DNA from 2 places in the Dethiothermospora halolimnae genome. Region 2 is predicted to be linked to the other one. Evidence: riboswitches for the same ligand, from Rfam matches in the RefSeq annotation. Region 2 holds a riboswitch; the other holds the start of a gene.

Region 1 (8,645 bases), on a different contig from region 2:
CTTGCAATTGGCTTTAAAGCAGCAATGGCTGTTATAGATAGCCTTGAAATGAAATTTTCAAAGGATGAAGAAATAGTGTGTATAACTGAAAATGATGCCTGTGGTGTTGATGCAATACAACTTTTAACAGGATGTACTTTTGGTAAAGGTAATTTGATTTATAAACCCACAGGAAAACAGGCCTATAGCTTCTTTTCTAGAAAGACAGGAGAAAATATAAGGGTAGTTTTGAAACCAATTTTAAAAAATATGAGTAGAGAAGAAAAAATAGGATATATATTAGATAGTAGAGTTAAAGACCTGTTCATATTTAAAAAGCCAAATTGTTATTTGCCCCGTGAAGCAAATATATATGAGACTGTATATTGTGAAGAATGTAATGAGGGTGTTTCAGAAAATATGATTAAAGTAAAGAATGGAAAAAAGGTTTGCATTGATTGTTACAAAGGCTATAATAAAGTCTTACAGATGTGTTATTAATATTATGGAATTTAAATTTTATAATTTTAAAGATATGTTTAGTTTAATATTACCTTTGTTAATTTGTATTGACAAAGGTAATATTAAAAGTTAACATGTGTATGTACAAACAACATAAAATAGAAGGAGGAATATTTATGGGTATATATGATTTTTCTTTAGAAACAATAGACAATGAAAAGATTTCTATGGAGGAGTATAGAGGAAAGGTTTTATTAATAGTTAATACAGCAAGTAAATGTGGTTTTACTCCCCAATATGAAGACTTAGAGAGGTTATATGAAAGGTATAATAAAGATGGATTTGAAATTTTAGCTTTTCCTTGTAATCAATTTCAAAACCAAGAGCCTGGAGATAATGAAGATATTGAAAGCTTTTGTAAATTAAACTATGGGGTTAAATTCCCTTTGTTCTCTAAAATTGATGTAAGGGGAAAGAATATTCATCCTCTATATAGTTTTTTAATAAATGAAGCTCCCTTTGAAGGGTTTAACCTAGGAAATCCTTCCGGTAAAATATTGTATCATATGTTAGAAGAAAATCATCCCGATTGGCTTCTTGATAATTCTATAAAATGGAATTTTACTAAATTCTTAATAGATCAAAAGGGAAATGTTATTAAAAGATATGAGTCTCCCGTTGACCCTATGGATATAGAAGGAGATATTGAAAAACTCATTTTTAAATAAAAATTAGTATGGAGGTTATAAAATGAAAGAAATATTTAATAGAAGAAGTATAAGAAAATATAAAGATAAAAAGGTTGAAAAAGAAAAGATAGAAAGGATGCTAAGGGCTGCAATGCAGGCTCCATCGGCAGTGAATCAACAACCGTGGGAATTTATTGTAGTTGAAAATAAAGAAACACTTAAAAAGTTATCCCAAATAAGTCCCTACTCAAAAATGGTAGAAAATGCTCCTGTGGCATTTGTTATTTTATTTAGGAAAGAAGGAATACCAGTGCCTAGTATGATACAACAGGATATGGGAGCTGCAACACAGAACCTTCTTTTAGAAGCAACCCATTTAGGGTTAGGAGCTGTTTGGTTAGGGGTATATCCAGTACAAGATAGGATGGATAGTATTAGAAGTTTATTAGAAATACCAGATAACCTAGAATCCTTTGCTGTAGTTCCAGTGGGGTATCCTGATGGACAGGAAAACAAGTTTGTAGATAGATTTGATGAATCTAGGGTTCACTATGAAGGATGGAAATAAAGTGTCAGATATAAATGAAGAATTAAGAGGATGTTTATATTTTACATCTAATAGACTATCACGACTGATAGGTAAGATGGCAAATGAAGAGTTTAGAATAACAGGGCTTTCTCCCACCTATGGATTTTTAATTAGTATTGTAAATAAAAGAGAGGGGATAACCCAAAAGGAAATAGGAAAAACCCTGCATATGACCCCTTCAACTATAACTAGATTTATAGATAAACTTGAGAATAAAGGATTTATAAAAAGGGTAACAGAAGGTAAAAACTCATTAATATATTTAACAGATGAAGGGAAGTCACTACAGGTTGAAATAGATAAGGCATGGAATAATCTACATAAAAGGTATTCAGAAATTATAGGAGAAGATGAAGAAAAAATAGTAGAAATTATAAATCGTGTGACTTCAAAAATTGAAGAAAACTACTAGTTATTAATATAACTGAAGATAAAGTTAAGTTTAAAATATTTTATTGACAGTGAATTAACTAAGTGGTATATTAAATAATATAAAAGTTAATAATATTCTTCAGGGCAGGGTGAAATTCCCGACCGGCGGTTAAAGTCCGCGAACTGTTTAAAACAGTTGATTTGGTGAAATTCCAAAACCGACAGTAAAGTCTGGATGGGAGAAGAAAAGCTATAGATGTATTATGTGAAAATAACTTTGACATTAGTCAAAAATTTCATCTATATTTTAACGGATTAAAAGCCCTGAAGATAATATCTTCAGGGCTTTATTTGTGTCTTTTAAAATAAAAGAAAACCTTCGAATGAATTCGAAGCTACTTATTTCAATTGATAATTGACAGATGACAATTGTCAGTTAAAAGTGATTTATACCTTTAATTATCAACTGTCAATTGTCAATTATTAATAAAAATGGGGTGATAAAAATTGATAAGAAATATATGAAACTTGCAATAGAACTTGCTAAAAAGGGAGTAGGTTACGTTAATCCCAATCCGTTGGTTGGAGCAGTAATAGTAAAGGACGGAAAGATAGTAGGGCAAGGGTATCATAGGGCTTTTGGAGAGGATCATGCCGAAGTAGATGCCATAAAAAATAGTAATGGAGATATAACTAATTCAACTATGTATGTAACCCTAGAGCCCTGTAGCCATTATGGGAAAACACCTCCCTGTGTAAATACAATAATTAAAAATGGTATATCAAAGGTAGTTTTGGCCATGAAAGACCCTAATCCTATGGTATCAGGTAGAGGAATTAATATATTAAGGGAAAGTGGAGTTGAAGTTATAGTTGGAGTATTGGAAGAAGAGGCTAGAAGGTTAAATGAAGTGTTTATAAAATATATAACTAAAAATAAACCCTTTGTTATATTAAAGACTGCCATGACATTAGATGGTAAGATAGCAACGACTATAGGGGATTCAAAATGGATAAGTAATGAAAAATCTAGATACTATGTTCATAAATTAAGACATAAAGTATCGGTTATAATGGTGGGAATAAATACTATAATAAAAGATAACCCTAAACTTACAACTAGGTTAAATGAAATAGAGGGTAAAGACCCTATAAGAGTTATAGTAGATAGTAAAGGAAGGGTTCCAATTAGTTCAAATATTTTAAATATTAAGTCTAATTCAAAAACAATAATAGCAACTACAGATAAGATGGATAAAAATAAGGTAAAAGAAATAGAAGCTAAAGGGGGAGAAGTTATAGTAACTCCAGCTACAGATAATAAAGTAGATATTAAGTATTTAATAAAAAAATTAGGACAGCAGGGGATAGATAGTATTTTATTAGAAGGTGGCGGAACATTAAATTATAGCTGTTTGAATGAAGGAGTTGTAGATAAAGTTATATCCTTTATATCACCTAAAATTATAGGGGGAAGTGAAGCTAAAACTCCTATTGAAGGTGAAGGAAAGGATTATATTAGGGATAGTTTTAAATTAAGGGACATAAGTGTATCAAGGTTTGATGAAGATATTATGATAGAAGGGTATATTTAATTGATAATTGACAGTTGACATTGGACAGTTAAGGTACAAATCGGCTAAAGCCGATTTGAATATAATATTTTAGGAACGAAGTGAATAAAATCACCTTCAATTATCAATTGTCCATTGTCAATTCTCAATTTAAATAAATAAAGGGCGTGATGTGTTGTTTACTGGATTAATTGAAGAGATTGGTGAAGTTAAGGGGATTAAAAAGGGGTTAAGGTCAGCCCAGATTGAGATAGGGGCAACTAAGGTTTTAGATGACATTAAATTAGGAGATAGTATCAGTACCAATGGTGTATGTTTAACAGTAATAGATTTTACTGATGATACCTTTACCGTTGATGTAATGCCGGAAACTATGAATAAAAGTAATTTATATAAACTAAAGACAAGGGACAAAGTTAATCTTGAAAGGGCATTAAAGCTTGGCGATAGATTTGGAGGTCATATTGTATCGGGGCATATAGATGGTGTAGGTATTATAACCGACTTAAAAGAAGATGATAATGCAACGTGGGTTACAATAAAGGTTAAAAAAGATATAAACAAATATATAGTATCAAAGGGATCGGTAGCCATAGATGGTACTAGCTTAACGGTGGCAAATGTGGATGACGAGGAGTTTAAAGTTTCAATAATCCCCCTTACAAAGGAGGAGACCACATTACTTAGTAAAAAAAGTGGTGAAGAAGTAAATATAGAGTGTGACTTAGTGGGAAAATATATTGAAAAATTAATGGGATTTAATAATGAAAAAAAGAAAAGTAATATAGATATGGAGTTTTTAAGTAGTAAAGGGTTTATTTAGATATAAAGAATAAAGAATGGAGAATAAAGAATAGATAAGGAGATTTTATTCACTTCGTTCGTAAAATTAAATTATGTAGGGACAGGGCATGCCCTGTCCGGTTGGACAGTCATAAAAGATTTATTGTTGTTGGGGGATTCATAATCCCACAACCTATACAATGAAATTTTACGACCATAGGGAGTAAAATAACCACATCTATTCTTTATTATCTATTCTCTAAAAGAAAGGAAAGGGTGTTCTTATGTATAAATTTAATACCATAAAGGAAGCTATAGAAGATATTAAGGCCGGGAAGATGGTAGTTGTTGTGGATGATGAAAATAGGGAAAATGAAGGGGATTTAGTTATGGCAGCTGAAAAGGTCACAACAGCTGATGTGAACTTTATGACTAAATATGGTAGAGGTTTAATATGTGTACCTATGAAAGAAGACAGATTAAGGGACTTATCTATAAATCCTATGGTTACAGTAAATACAGATCCTAAAGAAACAGCATTTACTGTTTCAGTTGATGCTAAAGAAACCACAACAGGGATTTCAGCGAGAGAAAGAGCTATAACCATAAAAAAATTAGTAGATAAAGATGCCACTGGAGGTGACTTTACAAAGCCAGGTCATATATTTCCTTTAAAAGCTAAAAAGGGTGGAGTACTAAAAAGGGCAGGTCATACCGAGGCATCTGTGGATTTAGCAAGATTGGCGGGATTATATGAGGCTGGGGTGATCTGTGAAATAATGAATGATGATGGCTCCATGGCTAGGGTACCAGACCTTATGGAATATGTAGAAAAACATGATTTAAAAATAATAACCATAGAAGATTTAATAGCCTATAGAAGGAAAAATGAAATATTAGTAAAAAGGGAGACAGAAGCAGATATGCCAACTAAGCACGGGAATTTTAAAATGGTTGGTTTTATAAATAAGTTAAATGGAGAACATCATGTGGCTTTAGTAAAAGGAGAAATAAATGAAAATGAACCGGTATTGGTAAGGGTACATTCAGAATGTTTAACAGGGGATGCTCTAGGGTCCTTAAGATGTGACTGTGGAGAACAACTGCAAAATGCCCTTAAGAAAATAGAAAATGAAGGAAAGGGAATACTGCTTTATATGAGACAGGAGGGGAGGGGAATAGGACTTATAAATAAAATAAAAGCCTATAACCTTCAAGATAAAGGTATGGATACTGTAGATGCAAATTTAGCCCTTGGATTTCCAGAGGATATGAGGGATTATGGAATAGGAGCTCAAATTCTTTCGGAGCTGGGAGCTAAAAAGATAAAGCTTATGACTAACAACCCTAAAAAAATATCGGGAATAAAGGGGTATGGTCTAGAAATAGTAGAAAGGGTTCCAATACAAATGAACCATAATGAAAGAAATAAATATTATTTAGAAACTAAAAAAGAAAGAATGGGACATATGCTTAATTTTAAGGAGGTAGAATAATGAATATATACGAAGGAAATTTAATAGGAACCGGTCTAAAAGTTGGAATAGTAGCAGCTAGATTTAATGAGTTTATAGTATCAAAACTATTAGATGGAGCACTAGATGGACTAAAAAGACATGGAGTGGAGGAAGAAGATATAGATATACTTTGGACTCCAGGAGCCTTTGAGATACCCCTTATGGCAAAGAAAATGGCAAAGAAAGATAAATATGATGCAGTTATTTGCTTAGGAGCAGTGATAAGAGGTGCAACACCCCATTTTGACTATGTATCAAGTGAAGTTTCAAAGGGAATAGCAAATGTATCTTTAGAGGTGGAAAAACCTATTATATTTGGAGTACTTACAACAGATACAATAGAACAGGCCATAGAAAGGGCAGGAACAAAGGCCGGAAATAAGGGGTATGAAGCCAGTGTTTCTGCAATAGAAACAGCCAATTTGTTAAGGGAAATATAAAATTGATATTTACAAGTTTTATCAAGTGAAAGGTTAATTTCTCGGTGAAATTGGAGTTAATTATAATTGTCAATTTAAATAAGTAAAAGGACCTTAGCTTTAATACTTAGAATAGAATTTATCATAAAAAAGATAGGGATGTATTATTACATCCCTATTTTACCCCAAAATATAGGTGCTTGCATGCCATAGAAACTATGAACATTATTTGCCCAATTTTGGTCACTGAAATTAGGCCATTCATTTCTATCAAAATTAGGACCTTCTTCCAATTTTGCCCTCTCTATATCAAGGGTACAATCTCCAACCACCTCATCTAGTTCAAATGCTGCAAATGGAACAGCATATAATTTATCGCCAATACCTAGAAAACCACCAACTGATAATATTACATATCTGACCTTTCCTTCTTTGTAATCGATAACCAGGTCTTCTATTTTACCTAATTTCTCATTTTTCTTATTTTTCACTTCAGTCCCTTCTAAACTGTCAAAATTAAACAATCCTGCATAACACTTATTACTATCATTTTCCAACTTAACCTTATCGTCAACAGGTTTAATAATATCACTCTCCTTAATATTTAGTGATTAGCTTATATTATTTATATAACCTATAAAATACCAAATAAACAATTAACCCTTAAAAAAAGATAGTATGGTCTAGACCATACTATCTTTTTTTTCTATATATTTTACTAATATAGTTTTAATCATAGCAGCGACAGGAACAGCTAAAAGCATTCCTAAAATCCCAAACAAACCTCCACCAACTATTATGGCAGATATTATCCAAAAAGGTTTTAGTCCCACTTGAGTTCCTAAGATTTTTGGACCAAGATATAATCCATCAAACTGTTGTAATCCAAATATGAATAATCCCACCCAGATAGCCTTAATAGGACTATAAAATAGGGTAATAATAACAGCAGGAACCATACCTATGAACGGTCCAAAGTATGGAATCATATTAGTAATACCTACTATAGTACTAAAAACTAAAGCATAGGGAGCATTTATTATAAGTAGACCTATAAAACATAATATCCCTATTATAATGGAGTCTATTATTTTACCCACTAAATATTTAGAAAAAACCTTATCCAAGTCACTCATCAGATTAATATAATAAGTTCCTTTATCTTTATTTATCATGGTATAAATTAACTTTTTAAATTGCTTTTTAAATAATTCCTTATCTTTAAGTATATATATGGAGATTATTATACCTAGGGCAAAGTCCAATAGTGCCGATGTAAAATTAATAACTTGGGATATGGTACTGTTTATCATTGTGGTTATATTAGTTTTAACATCATCTAATATATCATATATATTTTCCCTTATATAATCAATAACTCCATATCTATTTAAAAACTGAAGTTTATCTGGTTCAGAAGATAACCATTTTTTCGTAGCATCAAAGTAATCAGGGATATCCTGAACTAAATTTTTAAAACTTTGAACAACCTTAGGGGTAAAAATAGTAATTATAAGGACTATTAAGCCTACTAAAATTATATAGACGATTAGTATAGACCAAATTCTCTTTATTTTAAAGTGTTCTTCTAAATATACTAATATGGGATTTAATAAATAGGCAACAAAGAAAGCCCATATAAAAGGTGTTATCAAGTTAAAAAATGAACCTAAGGAGTTTTCTGTGTATATAAACTTGAATAAAACGATTCCTATTACTATAAGAGGAACTAAATTGAAATAATATTTTTTTCTGTTTATTATTATCACTCCCTTTTATATATTAAGTTAATTATAACACTTTTATTTAAACACATGAAGAATAATATTAAAAAGTAATTTAAAAATATTCTTGACTATATTACAATACTAGTGTATTATGTAATTAACACACTAATACTATACAACAAACCTCAAGTTAAGGAGGTGTGACATGGACGTAAATTTTGATAATAAAACACCGATATATATACAAATTATGTATATAATCAAAAGGGATATGGCAAAAGGTAAATTAAGAGGAGGGGATAAATTGCCTTCAGTAAGGGAGTTATCATCAAAATTAAAGGTCAATCCAAACACAGTTCAAAGAACATATCAAGAACTTGAAAGAAGTGGCTTTACATTTACAGAAAGAGGAAAAGGAACATTTGTTACAGAAGATGAAGATATTGTTTCAGACTTAAAGAAAGATTTAGCCAATAAAGTATTGGAAGACTTTATAAAAGGAATGAAAAATTTGGGATTTGATGCCGATGATAT
Region 2 (8,645 bases):
CAGGGGAAATAATAGAAGGAACTAAGATCTATTCCATAGATGACTATAATAAGGGATTTTTAGTATGTATAGTAGCCATAGTCATATCTATAATAAGTATTTTATTTATAAAGGAAACAAATTGTAAAAATATAGTTAGAAAATAAGTAGATTTTATTTAGGCCTGAATATATTCGGCCAATTTTAAAGTTATGTAGTATAGAATAATAATAAAATTTAGTTACTGGATATTCGTAATCCCACAGCCTATTAATAAATATAGTTTTTGGCATAATAGGTCTTCTAGAAGAAGACCTAAGGGCTTCAATATATTGAAGTCCTACATATTTGTGGAATCAGCAAACCCCTGCTCTCTGCTCCCTGCTTCTTGCACTCTGCTTTTTTTAACTCCGCACAGAACAAAGAGGCCACAATGATGCCTTTGTTCTTAATTTTTAGCAGGAATTTACAAATAAAGGTAGAATTATTATATATTAAGCTTCAATATAGGGGGAATTGAGATGTGCGAAATCATTAATAATATAAAATATTGTCCCAGGTCATTTTATGGTACCATCAATTTAAATAGGGGTGGTTTATTAAATAAAGCTATAAAGTTTTTAATATATAGTATCTTAAAGGAAGGTGGCCTAGTTATAATAGAATATACAAATCCTAAAGATTTAATAGCTAAGAAAGATATGTTAAGGGATTTAGATGTATCCTTAGATAGACTAATTTTTACCCCTTCTATTAAGCAATTTCCTATGTGGGATAATAATAAAATGTATGATGAATATATAAGTAATAGGGACACTAATGACAAGGTGTTATTTATAGGTAAAAGAGATGGTAATTATAATAAATGGGATATAGACGAGATATATAAATACAATAATACAATAAAAGATATGTGTATAAAGAAGGGCATTATGTCTATTATTGAGTACAAACTTGAAGGATTAAGGGAAGATATATTTAGAAATATTATAGACTTACATGATAATCTTATAATTTCCAGTGATATGGGAATATATCATTGTGGCAATGGAGATTATGAAAAAATCAAGATATTGGGTAGTGTATTAAAAGGTCGAAATAGCAATGAAGAACAACTTTTTAAAGAGAAAAAAAAGTTTCAATTATTAAATGAACTTATTATCGATATTTCATATAAACATAACAAAGAAGACTTATTTAATAGTGCCGTTAGTTCTGTAGGAGAAATAATAGGAGCAGATTTTGGTCATATGGTAGATTTTTATCCCCTTAATTATGAAAAACTAGTGGGTAGGTACAATTTTCCCCATGGTCTAGAAGAATATTTACTTAAGATTCCTATGGATAGGCGGGAAGTATCCAGATATTATAGTGATAAAAATAGTCGTGATATAACAATAAGGGACCCAGAATATTATGAAAATGAAATGAGAAAATACATATTAAAAAAATATAAATTAAAAACTGTCATCGAGATACCTATTACAAAGGATGAAGAGGTACCTATAGGGGGAATATATTTATTTTCTAAGAAAGAATGTAGTATGTTTTTTAAACATATACCCTTTTTACGAGCAGTTAGAAATGCATTGTTTATAATATTAAAAAAACAAAGAAAAAATGAAGAAGAACAGAATAGGCTTATAAAAACAGAAAAGTTAAAGTCTCTAGGAGAACTGGCAGGGGGAATAGCCCATGACTTTAATAATGTGCTTACTACAATATTAGGTATTTCTCAAATAGCCCTTTCTAAGAATTTAGATAACGATACTAAAAAATATTTAGATATAATATATAAATCGGCATTAGATGGGAAGAGCATAGTAGAAAATGTTGAAAACTTTACTAAAAGAAGGTCTAATAATAAATATGAGTTACATAGGTTAAAGGAAATACTAGAGAGTAGTATAGAGATGGCAAAACCAAGATGGAAAAACTCCTATGAAAGTAGAGGAATAAAACTGGAACTTATTAAAAATCTTAATTCAAAGAGCTATATCTATTGTAAAGCCCATGAGATAAGGGAAGTTATACTTAATATTATATTAAATGCCATGGATGCAATGGAAGCTGGGGGAATCCTTACAATAGATTCTTATGATAAAGACAATAAAGCGATTATTGAAATAAAGGATACAGGGGAAGGAATGACTGAAGATGTCAAAGAAAGAATATTTGAATCCTTTTTTAGCACAAAGGATGTACGAGGTACTGGATTGGGACTTAGTATATCTAAAGATATAATAGAGAGACATAATGGGGAAATAGTAGTAGAAAGTGAACTGGGAAGGGGAACAAAGTTTATAATAAAATTAGATAGTCATTTAAAGGATAATAAAGCAAAAGTAGGCAGTATTGATATACCTAAGTTTAATAATGTAAGTGCTTTAATTATAGATGATAATAGGGAAGTTGCCTATTCCATAGGACAATTAATGAATATGCTTAAAATTAACAATGATATTGAAACAGATGTTGATAAGGTTATGGATAAGATAGACAATAATGATTATGATATTATAGTATGTGATTTAGCAATGCCAAGAATAGGGGGATTGGATATAGCAAAAAAAGTAAAAGATAAGTATCCAAATACTAAGTTTATAATTATGACAGGATGGCCTGGGGAAATAGGGAGCAAATATTTAGATAAAGTAGATTATATATTGGAAAAGCCCTGTCTTCTTAAGGATTTAGCCGAGGGAATTGATTTGGTGATAAATAATAAAGAATAGAGAATGAAGAATAGATAAGGAAATTTTATCCACTCTGTTCATAAAATTAAATTATGTAGGGACGGAGCATGCCTAGACCCTACTTTAGTTAAAGAAGAGAGTATAGAGAAGAGACACAATAATAAGATTATTGCATAAATGTCAGTTAAGTTATATAATGATATTTAGAGACACGAAACAGTTTTGAAAAGCAAAGAATGAAGAATAAAGAATAGAGAATAAATAAGGAAACCTTCGACTGAAGTCGAAGCTACTATTCTTTGCACCATATCTATTCTTCATTCTCTATTATTTAAAAAAGAGGGGGTTTTAAAGTGTTACTTATAAAAAATGGTAAAATATTTACAATGGTTGGTGATGTAATAGACAAAGGGGACATATTGATAGAGGATGGAAAGATAAAGGAAGTTGGAAAAGGAATAGAGGCACCTAATGGATGTGAAGTTATTGATGCTGATGGCAAAATGGTTATGCCGGGTTTTGTTGAGGCCCACTGTCATTTAGGTTTGTTCGAAGATGGTATAGGATTTGAAGGGGACGATGGAAACGAGTATGTGGATCCTGTTACTCCACAACTGAGAGCAATAGATGGTATAAATCCCATGGATATTACATTTAAAGAAGCCCATGAAAGCGGTGTTACCACTGCTGTTACAGGACCGGGAAGTGCCAATGTAGTGGGGGGACAATTTGCTGCCATAAAGACTTATGGAAATAGAGTTGATGATATGATAATTAAAGAGCCGGTGGCAATGAAGATAGCCTTTGGTGAAAACCCTAAAAGGGTATATAATAATCAGAAAAAGTCTCCAGTAACTAGAATGGCCACAGCAGCTATATTAAGGGAAACATTATTTAAAGCAAATAACTATATAAAAAAGTTGGAAAAATATAAAGATGATCCTTCTAAGGCTCCAGAATTTGATATGAAAATGGATGCAATGACTAAAGTAATGAAAAAAGAGATACCACTAAAGGCCCATGCCCATAGAGCAGATGATATATTAACAGCTATAAGGATAGCCAAGGAATTTGATGTAAATATAACTTTAGACCATTGTACAGAGGGACATTTAATAGCTGATTATATAAAAGAAGAAAATAAAGATGCCATAGTAGGTCCAACATTAAGTGATAGGAGTAAGTTCGAACTTAAAAATCTAACATTTAAGACACCTGGGGTGCTACATAAAGCAGGTGTCAAGGTTGCTATAACAACAGATTCTCCAGTAATACCCCTTCAATACCTACCTATATGTGCCGGTATGGCAGTTAAATCTGGATTAGAGGAAATGGAAGCATTAAGGGCAATAACAATAAATGCAGCAGAAATAGTAGGCATAGATGATAGGGTTGGAAGTATAGAGGTTGGAAAAGATGGAGATATAGTAATATTTGATGGAAATCCTATTAAGGATATTGGTTGCAAGACGGTGGCTACGATTATAGATGGGAAAATAGTTTATAAAAGCAAAGAATAAAGAATAGAGAATAAAGAGTAGATAAGGGGATTTTACTCACTTTGTTCGTAAAATTGGATTATGTAGGGGCCGGGCATGCCCGGTCCGGAGGGCGGTTTTAAAGTTAAGTGAAGTATATAGTTTATGACCTGTGGGATTACGAATCCCCCAGGAACGGGGTGGAGTAGATCTTCCACAGAGGGAAGAGCTGGTGGTCTAGGCATGCCTAGACCCTACGATTCATTAAATAAGAGTGGGTAAAGAAGAAATGTAGGAACTGAATATATTCAGTTCCCCGCCCTATAAAGAGGGGGAAGTCAAATTATTGTTATTGGGGGATTCGTAATCCCCCAACCTAATTTATTAGCTAATAAACTTTTTGTTGAACTATTAACAAAATAATGGTATAATTAAATTGAAAATAAAATAACGAAATCTTCAGGGCAGGGTGAAATTCCCGACCGGCGGTTAAAGTCCGCGAACTGTTTAAATACAGTTGACTTGGTGAGATTCCAAGACCGACAGTAGAGTCTGGATGGAAGAAGATAGTTTTATGTACTATTTGGTACATAATTATGTTGAACACAAACCTTGAAGATATATATCTTCAAGGTTTTTTTAGGTTTTAATTTAAGAATTGTAAACAAAAGTAATGTAGGGTCTAGGCATGCCTAGACTATCTACCCTGTCAAGTGGTGGAAAAAATCAGCTTGCTGATTCTAATATAATAATTTTACGAGGATAGTGAGTAAAATAACCATATCTATTCTTTATTCTGTATTCTCTATTATTTCTAAAAAAGAAGGGGGTAATAAAATGTTAGTTTTGAGAGAAAAAATGGATACAAAATCAATGGTAAAGATATCAATATTGTCGGTTCTAGCTTTTATAATAATGTTTTTTGAGGCACCGTTATGGTTTGCTCCACCATTTTTAGAGATTGATCTAAGTGATTTACCTGCACTGATAGGAGCTTTTGCCATGGGACCTGTGGCTGGAGTAGTTATTGAATTATTAAAAAATATACTTAATATAGGTTTGCAGGGAACCGATACAGCAGGCATTGGTGAGCTTGCTAATTTTATAGTAGGTAGTTTGTTTGTATTTAGTGCTTCCTCTATATACTTTAGAAAAAAATCTTTAAAAAATGCCATAATAGGTATGATAGTTGGAACAATAGTTATGGCAGTGGCAATGTCTGTAGCAAATTATTTTGTATTAATACCATTTTATTCGAAGGCATATGGTATGCCTATAGAGGCAATAATAGGTATGGCAAGTAAGGTAAATAGTATTGTTGTGGATCTTAAGACTTTTATAATATACACAGTGGTTCCTTTTAATTTAATAAAGGGAGTATTATTATCAGTCTTGGCATTGCCACTATATAAGAAACTTGCGCCAATACTTAAGAGATAGTGGAGAATTGATAATGAAAAGTGAAGAGTTAAAGGAACAAATCGGCTGAGGCCCATTTGAAATTTAAATAATTTTACCACCGAGGGTAGTAAAATCACCTTAAATTGTCAACTAAAACAGGTAGTAGAGGGGAATTTATTCTTCGGTATAATAAATGTAGGGGCTGAATATATTCAGCCCCTACATTTGTTTATCCCCAATCTCTGCACTTCGCATTTTTATCGTTTTAAAATAGACTACAAAATAAAATTTAACTGTGATAAAATAAGGAAAGACAAAGGAGGTATAACATGGTATATTTATTTTTAGCAATAATATGTAGTTCAGCCATTGCAATTATATTTAAATATAGTGAAGGCAATAATATGAATCGATATGCTGTTACAACATCAAACTATGTTATGGCATTTACAGTGAGTCTTGTAATGGCATTAATGGAGAGAAACATATATTTTTCCAATGATAATGTGTTTAAAAGCTTTGTAGAAGAGTCTAAAAATGTAATAATAAAAAATCAAGGATTATTTTCGAATGATTCAAGTATAGTTTGGTCAATAATTATAGGAAGTGTTGCAGGGGTATTTTTCTTTTTATCATTTATATATTATCAGAAAAGTGTTAAAGAAAATAGTGTAGGTCTAGCAGGAGCTTTCTCTAAACTGGGGATATTAGTTCCCATGTCCCTTTCCATAATACTTTGGAATGAATTACCAACAAAAATACAGTGGGTAGGAATAGTATTGTCAATGGCATCGATACTTATAGTTAATTTATCCTTTAAAAAATCTAATATTGAAGAAATTAGATTTAATCTAATATTACTATTTTTATTTGGTGGAATGGCGGAGTTCTCAAATAAATTTTTTCAGAAATATGCTATAGACGATTATAAAAGTTTGTTTTTATTTTTTGTATTCTTTGTAGCATTTATAATAAGTTTAATATTTACAATAAAAAGAAAACAACCTGTGGACAAAAGGGATATATTAACAGGGTTTATGGTCGGAATACCAAACTTATTCTCATCATTCTTTTTAATAATGGCACTAAAACCAATGAAAGCTTCAGTTGTATACCCCATATATAGTGCGGGAAGCATAGTAGTTATAAGTTTAGCAGGATTATTATTCTTTAAAGAAAAATTAATGAGAAAAGAAAAGGTTTCTATTGTTATGACCATAGTGGCATTGATTCTTATTAATTTATAATATTGTTGTAGAGATATAGACCAATCATAAAATTTTCCCCAATGAATTCCACAATTGTGTTGTTGGGGGATTGGTAATCCCTCAACCAATAAAACTAGGAAAGGTCAAAAGCTGAGGGATTACGAATCCCTCAGCAACGAAAAGCAGAAATGGAGAACAAATTTTATTAAAGATAAATTTGGATATAATAGAAATAGGATAAACTTGAAAGGATGAAATTATGCTAAAGATAATAACCAACAATCCACAGGAAACGGAAAATCTAGGATACAAATTGGGCAAAACACTAGAAGCTGGGGATATAATATGTCTTATAGGAGACTTGGGAGCAGGAAAAACCACATTAACAAAATCCATTGCTAAAGGTTTAGATATTGATGATTATATTACAAGTCCCACATTTACGTTAATAAAGGAATATGAGGGGAGATATCCTTTATACCATTTCGATGTATATAGAATAAATGATGTTGATGAAATGTATGATCTTGGTTATGAAGAGTATATCTTTGGGGAAGGTGTAAGTATAATAGAATGGGCAAATATTATAGATGATATTTTACCAAAGGAAAAGTTAATAATAGATATAAAGAGGAAAGATATTAATAAAAGAGAAATAAATATATATGGAGAAGGTAATAGATACAAAGAGATAATTAAGGAGTTGAGTTAACATGAAGATACTTGCCATAGATACTTCCAGTATAGTAGCCACCTGTGCCATAATGGATGATGATAAGCTAATAGGAGAGTACATATTAAATCAAGGTAGAACCCATTCTCAAAAAATAATGCCTATTATAAAAGAATTACTAGATAATTGTGAATTGAAACCAGAGGATATAGACTTATTTGCTGCAGCAAAGGGACCGGGTTCCTTTACTGGATTGAGGATAGGAATAGCTACAATAAAAGCCCTTGCCCATGTAAATGACAAAAAAGTTGTGGGAATACCAACAATTGATGCCCTTGCCTTTAATGTCCCCTACTCTAAGGGAATAGTTGTCCCTATGATGGATGCAAGGAGGGATAGGGTTTATAGCGGAATATATAAATGGGAAAGTGGTGGACTTTCTGTAATAAGAGAGCAGGATGTAATAGAAGTAGATGAGCTAATAGATATATTAAATGAAAGAAATGAAAGGATAATAGTAAATGGTGATGGGGGAAATGTATATAGGGAAAAACTATTAGAAGGTTTAAAAAATGAAGTAGTTTTTGCGCCAAAATCATGTAATATAGCCAGAGCATCATCTCTATGTGAATTGGCATTTTCAAAGGTGGAAAAGGGAGAATTAGAAAGTTATTTAACCCTAACTCCACAATACTTAAGGAAATCCCAGGCAGAAAGACAATATGATGAAAAATGTGGTGTGGATAATGGATGTAACTGTTAGAAAGATGGAAATAGATGATATAGATGACGTACTAGAGATAGAAAATAAATGCTTTACAACACCTTGGAGTAGAGATGCTTTTATTCAAGAAGTTAATAAAAACTTACTTGCTAAATACATAGTAGCAGAGGTAGATAAAAAGATATTAGGTTATGGTGGTATATGGCTAATAATGGACGAAGGTCATATAACCAATATTGCAACCCATCCTGATTATAGGGGATTGGGAATAGGAAATTTTTTAGTAGAGGGATTAATAAATATATGTAAAGAAATAGGTATAATGAATATGACTTTAGAAGTAAGAAAGTCAAATACCCCAGCTAAATCCTTATATAAGAAATATGGTTTTAAGGAAGAGGGAATAAGGCCAAATTATTATAGTGATACTGGAGAAGATGCAATTATAATGTGGAAGGAAATTTAATTAAAGAAGAATGGGTAAAG

The links. A riboswitch is a leader RNA that binds a small molecule or an ion and turns the genes downstream of it on or off. The one in region 2 is predicted to bind FMN.
Region 1: it holds a riboswitch for FMN, as region 2 does, so the genes downstream of both, ribD (bifunctional diaminohydroxyphosphoribosylaminopyrimidine deaminase/5-amino-6-(5-phosphoribosylamino)uracil reductase RibD) here and V6137_RS02480 (ECF transporter S component) in region 2, are expected to answer to the same signal.

Annotation. Positions count from the first base shown of each region.
Region 1 is NZ_JBAKFX010000001.1:134,326-142,970, reverse strand. It holds gene V6137_RS00685 (FmdE family protein) at 1-480, shown strand, start outside; gene V6137_RS00680 (glutathione peroxidase) at 618-1,169, shown strand; gene V6137_RS00675 (nitroreductase family protein) at 1,192-1,698, shown strand; gene V6137_RS00670 (MarR family winged helix-turn-helix transcriptional regulator) at 1,682-2,131, shown strand; FMN riboswitch at 2,223-2,342, shown strand; gene ribD (bifunctional diaminohydroxyphosphoribosylaminopyrimidine deaminase/5-amino-6-(5-phosphoribosylamino)uracil reductase RibD) at 2,589-3,686, shown strand; gene V6137_RS00660 (riboflavin synthase) at 3,841-4,488, shown strand; gene V6137_RS00655 (bifunctional 3,4-dihydroxy-2-butanone-4-phosphate synthase/GTP cyclohydrolase II) at 4,733-5,944, shown strand; gene ribH (6,7-dimethyl-8-ribityllumazine synthase) at 5,944-6,405, shown strand; gene V6137_RS00645 (PRC-barrel domain-containing protein) at 6,552-6,941, opposite strand; gene V6137_RS00640 (AI-2E family transporter) at 7,068-8,153, opposite strand; gene V6137_RS00635 (GntR family transcriptional regulator) at 8,317-8,645, shown strand, end outside.
Region 2 is NZ_JBAKFX010000004.1:27,047-35,691, forward strand. It holds gene V6137_RS02465 (MFS transporter) at 1-146, shown strand, start outside; gene V6137_RS02470 (sensor histidine kinase) at 501-2,714, shown strand; gene V6137_RS02475 (amidohydrolase) at 3,029-4,195, shown strand; FMN riboswitch at 4,605-4,725, shown strand; gene V6137_RS02480 (ECF transporter S component) at 4,991-5,593, shown strand; gene V6137_RS02485 (SMR family transporter) at 5,884-6,801, shown strand; gene tsaE (tRNA (adenosine(37)-N6)-threonylcarbamoyltransferase complex ATPase subunit type 1 TsaE) at 7,022-7,474, shown strand; gene tsaB (tRNA (adenosine(37)-N6)-threonylcarbamoyltransferase complex dimerization subunit type 1 TsaB) at 7,476-8,198, shown strand; gene rimI (ribosomal protein S18-alanine N-acetyltransferase) at 8,161-8,625, shown strand.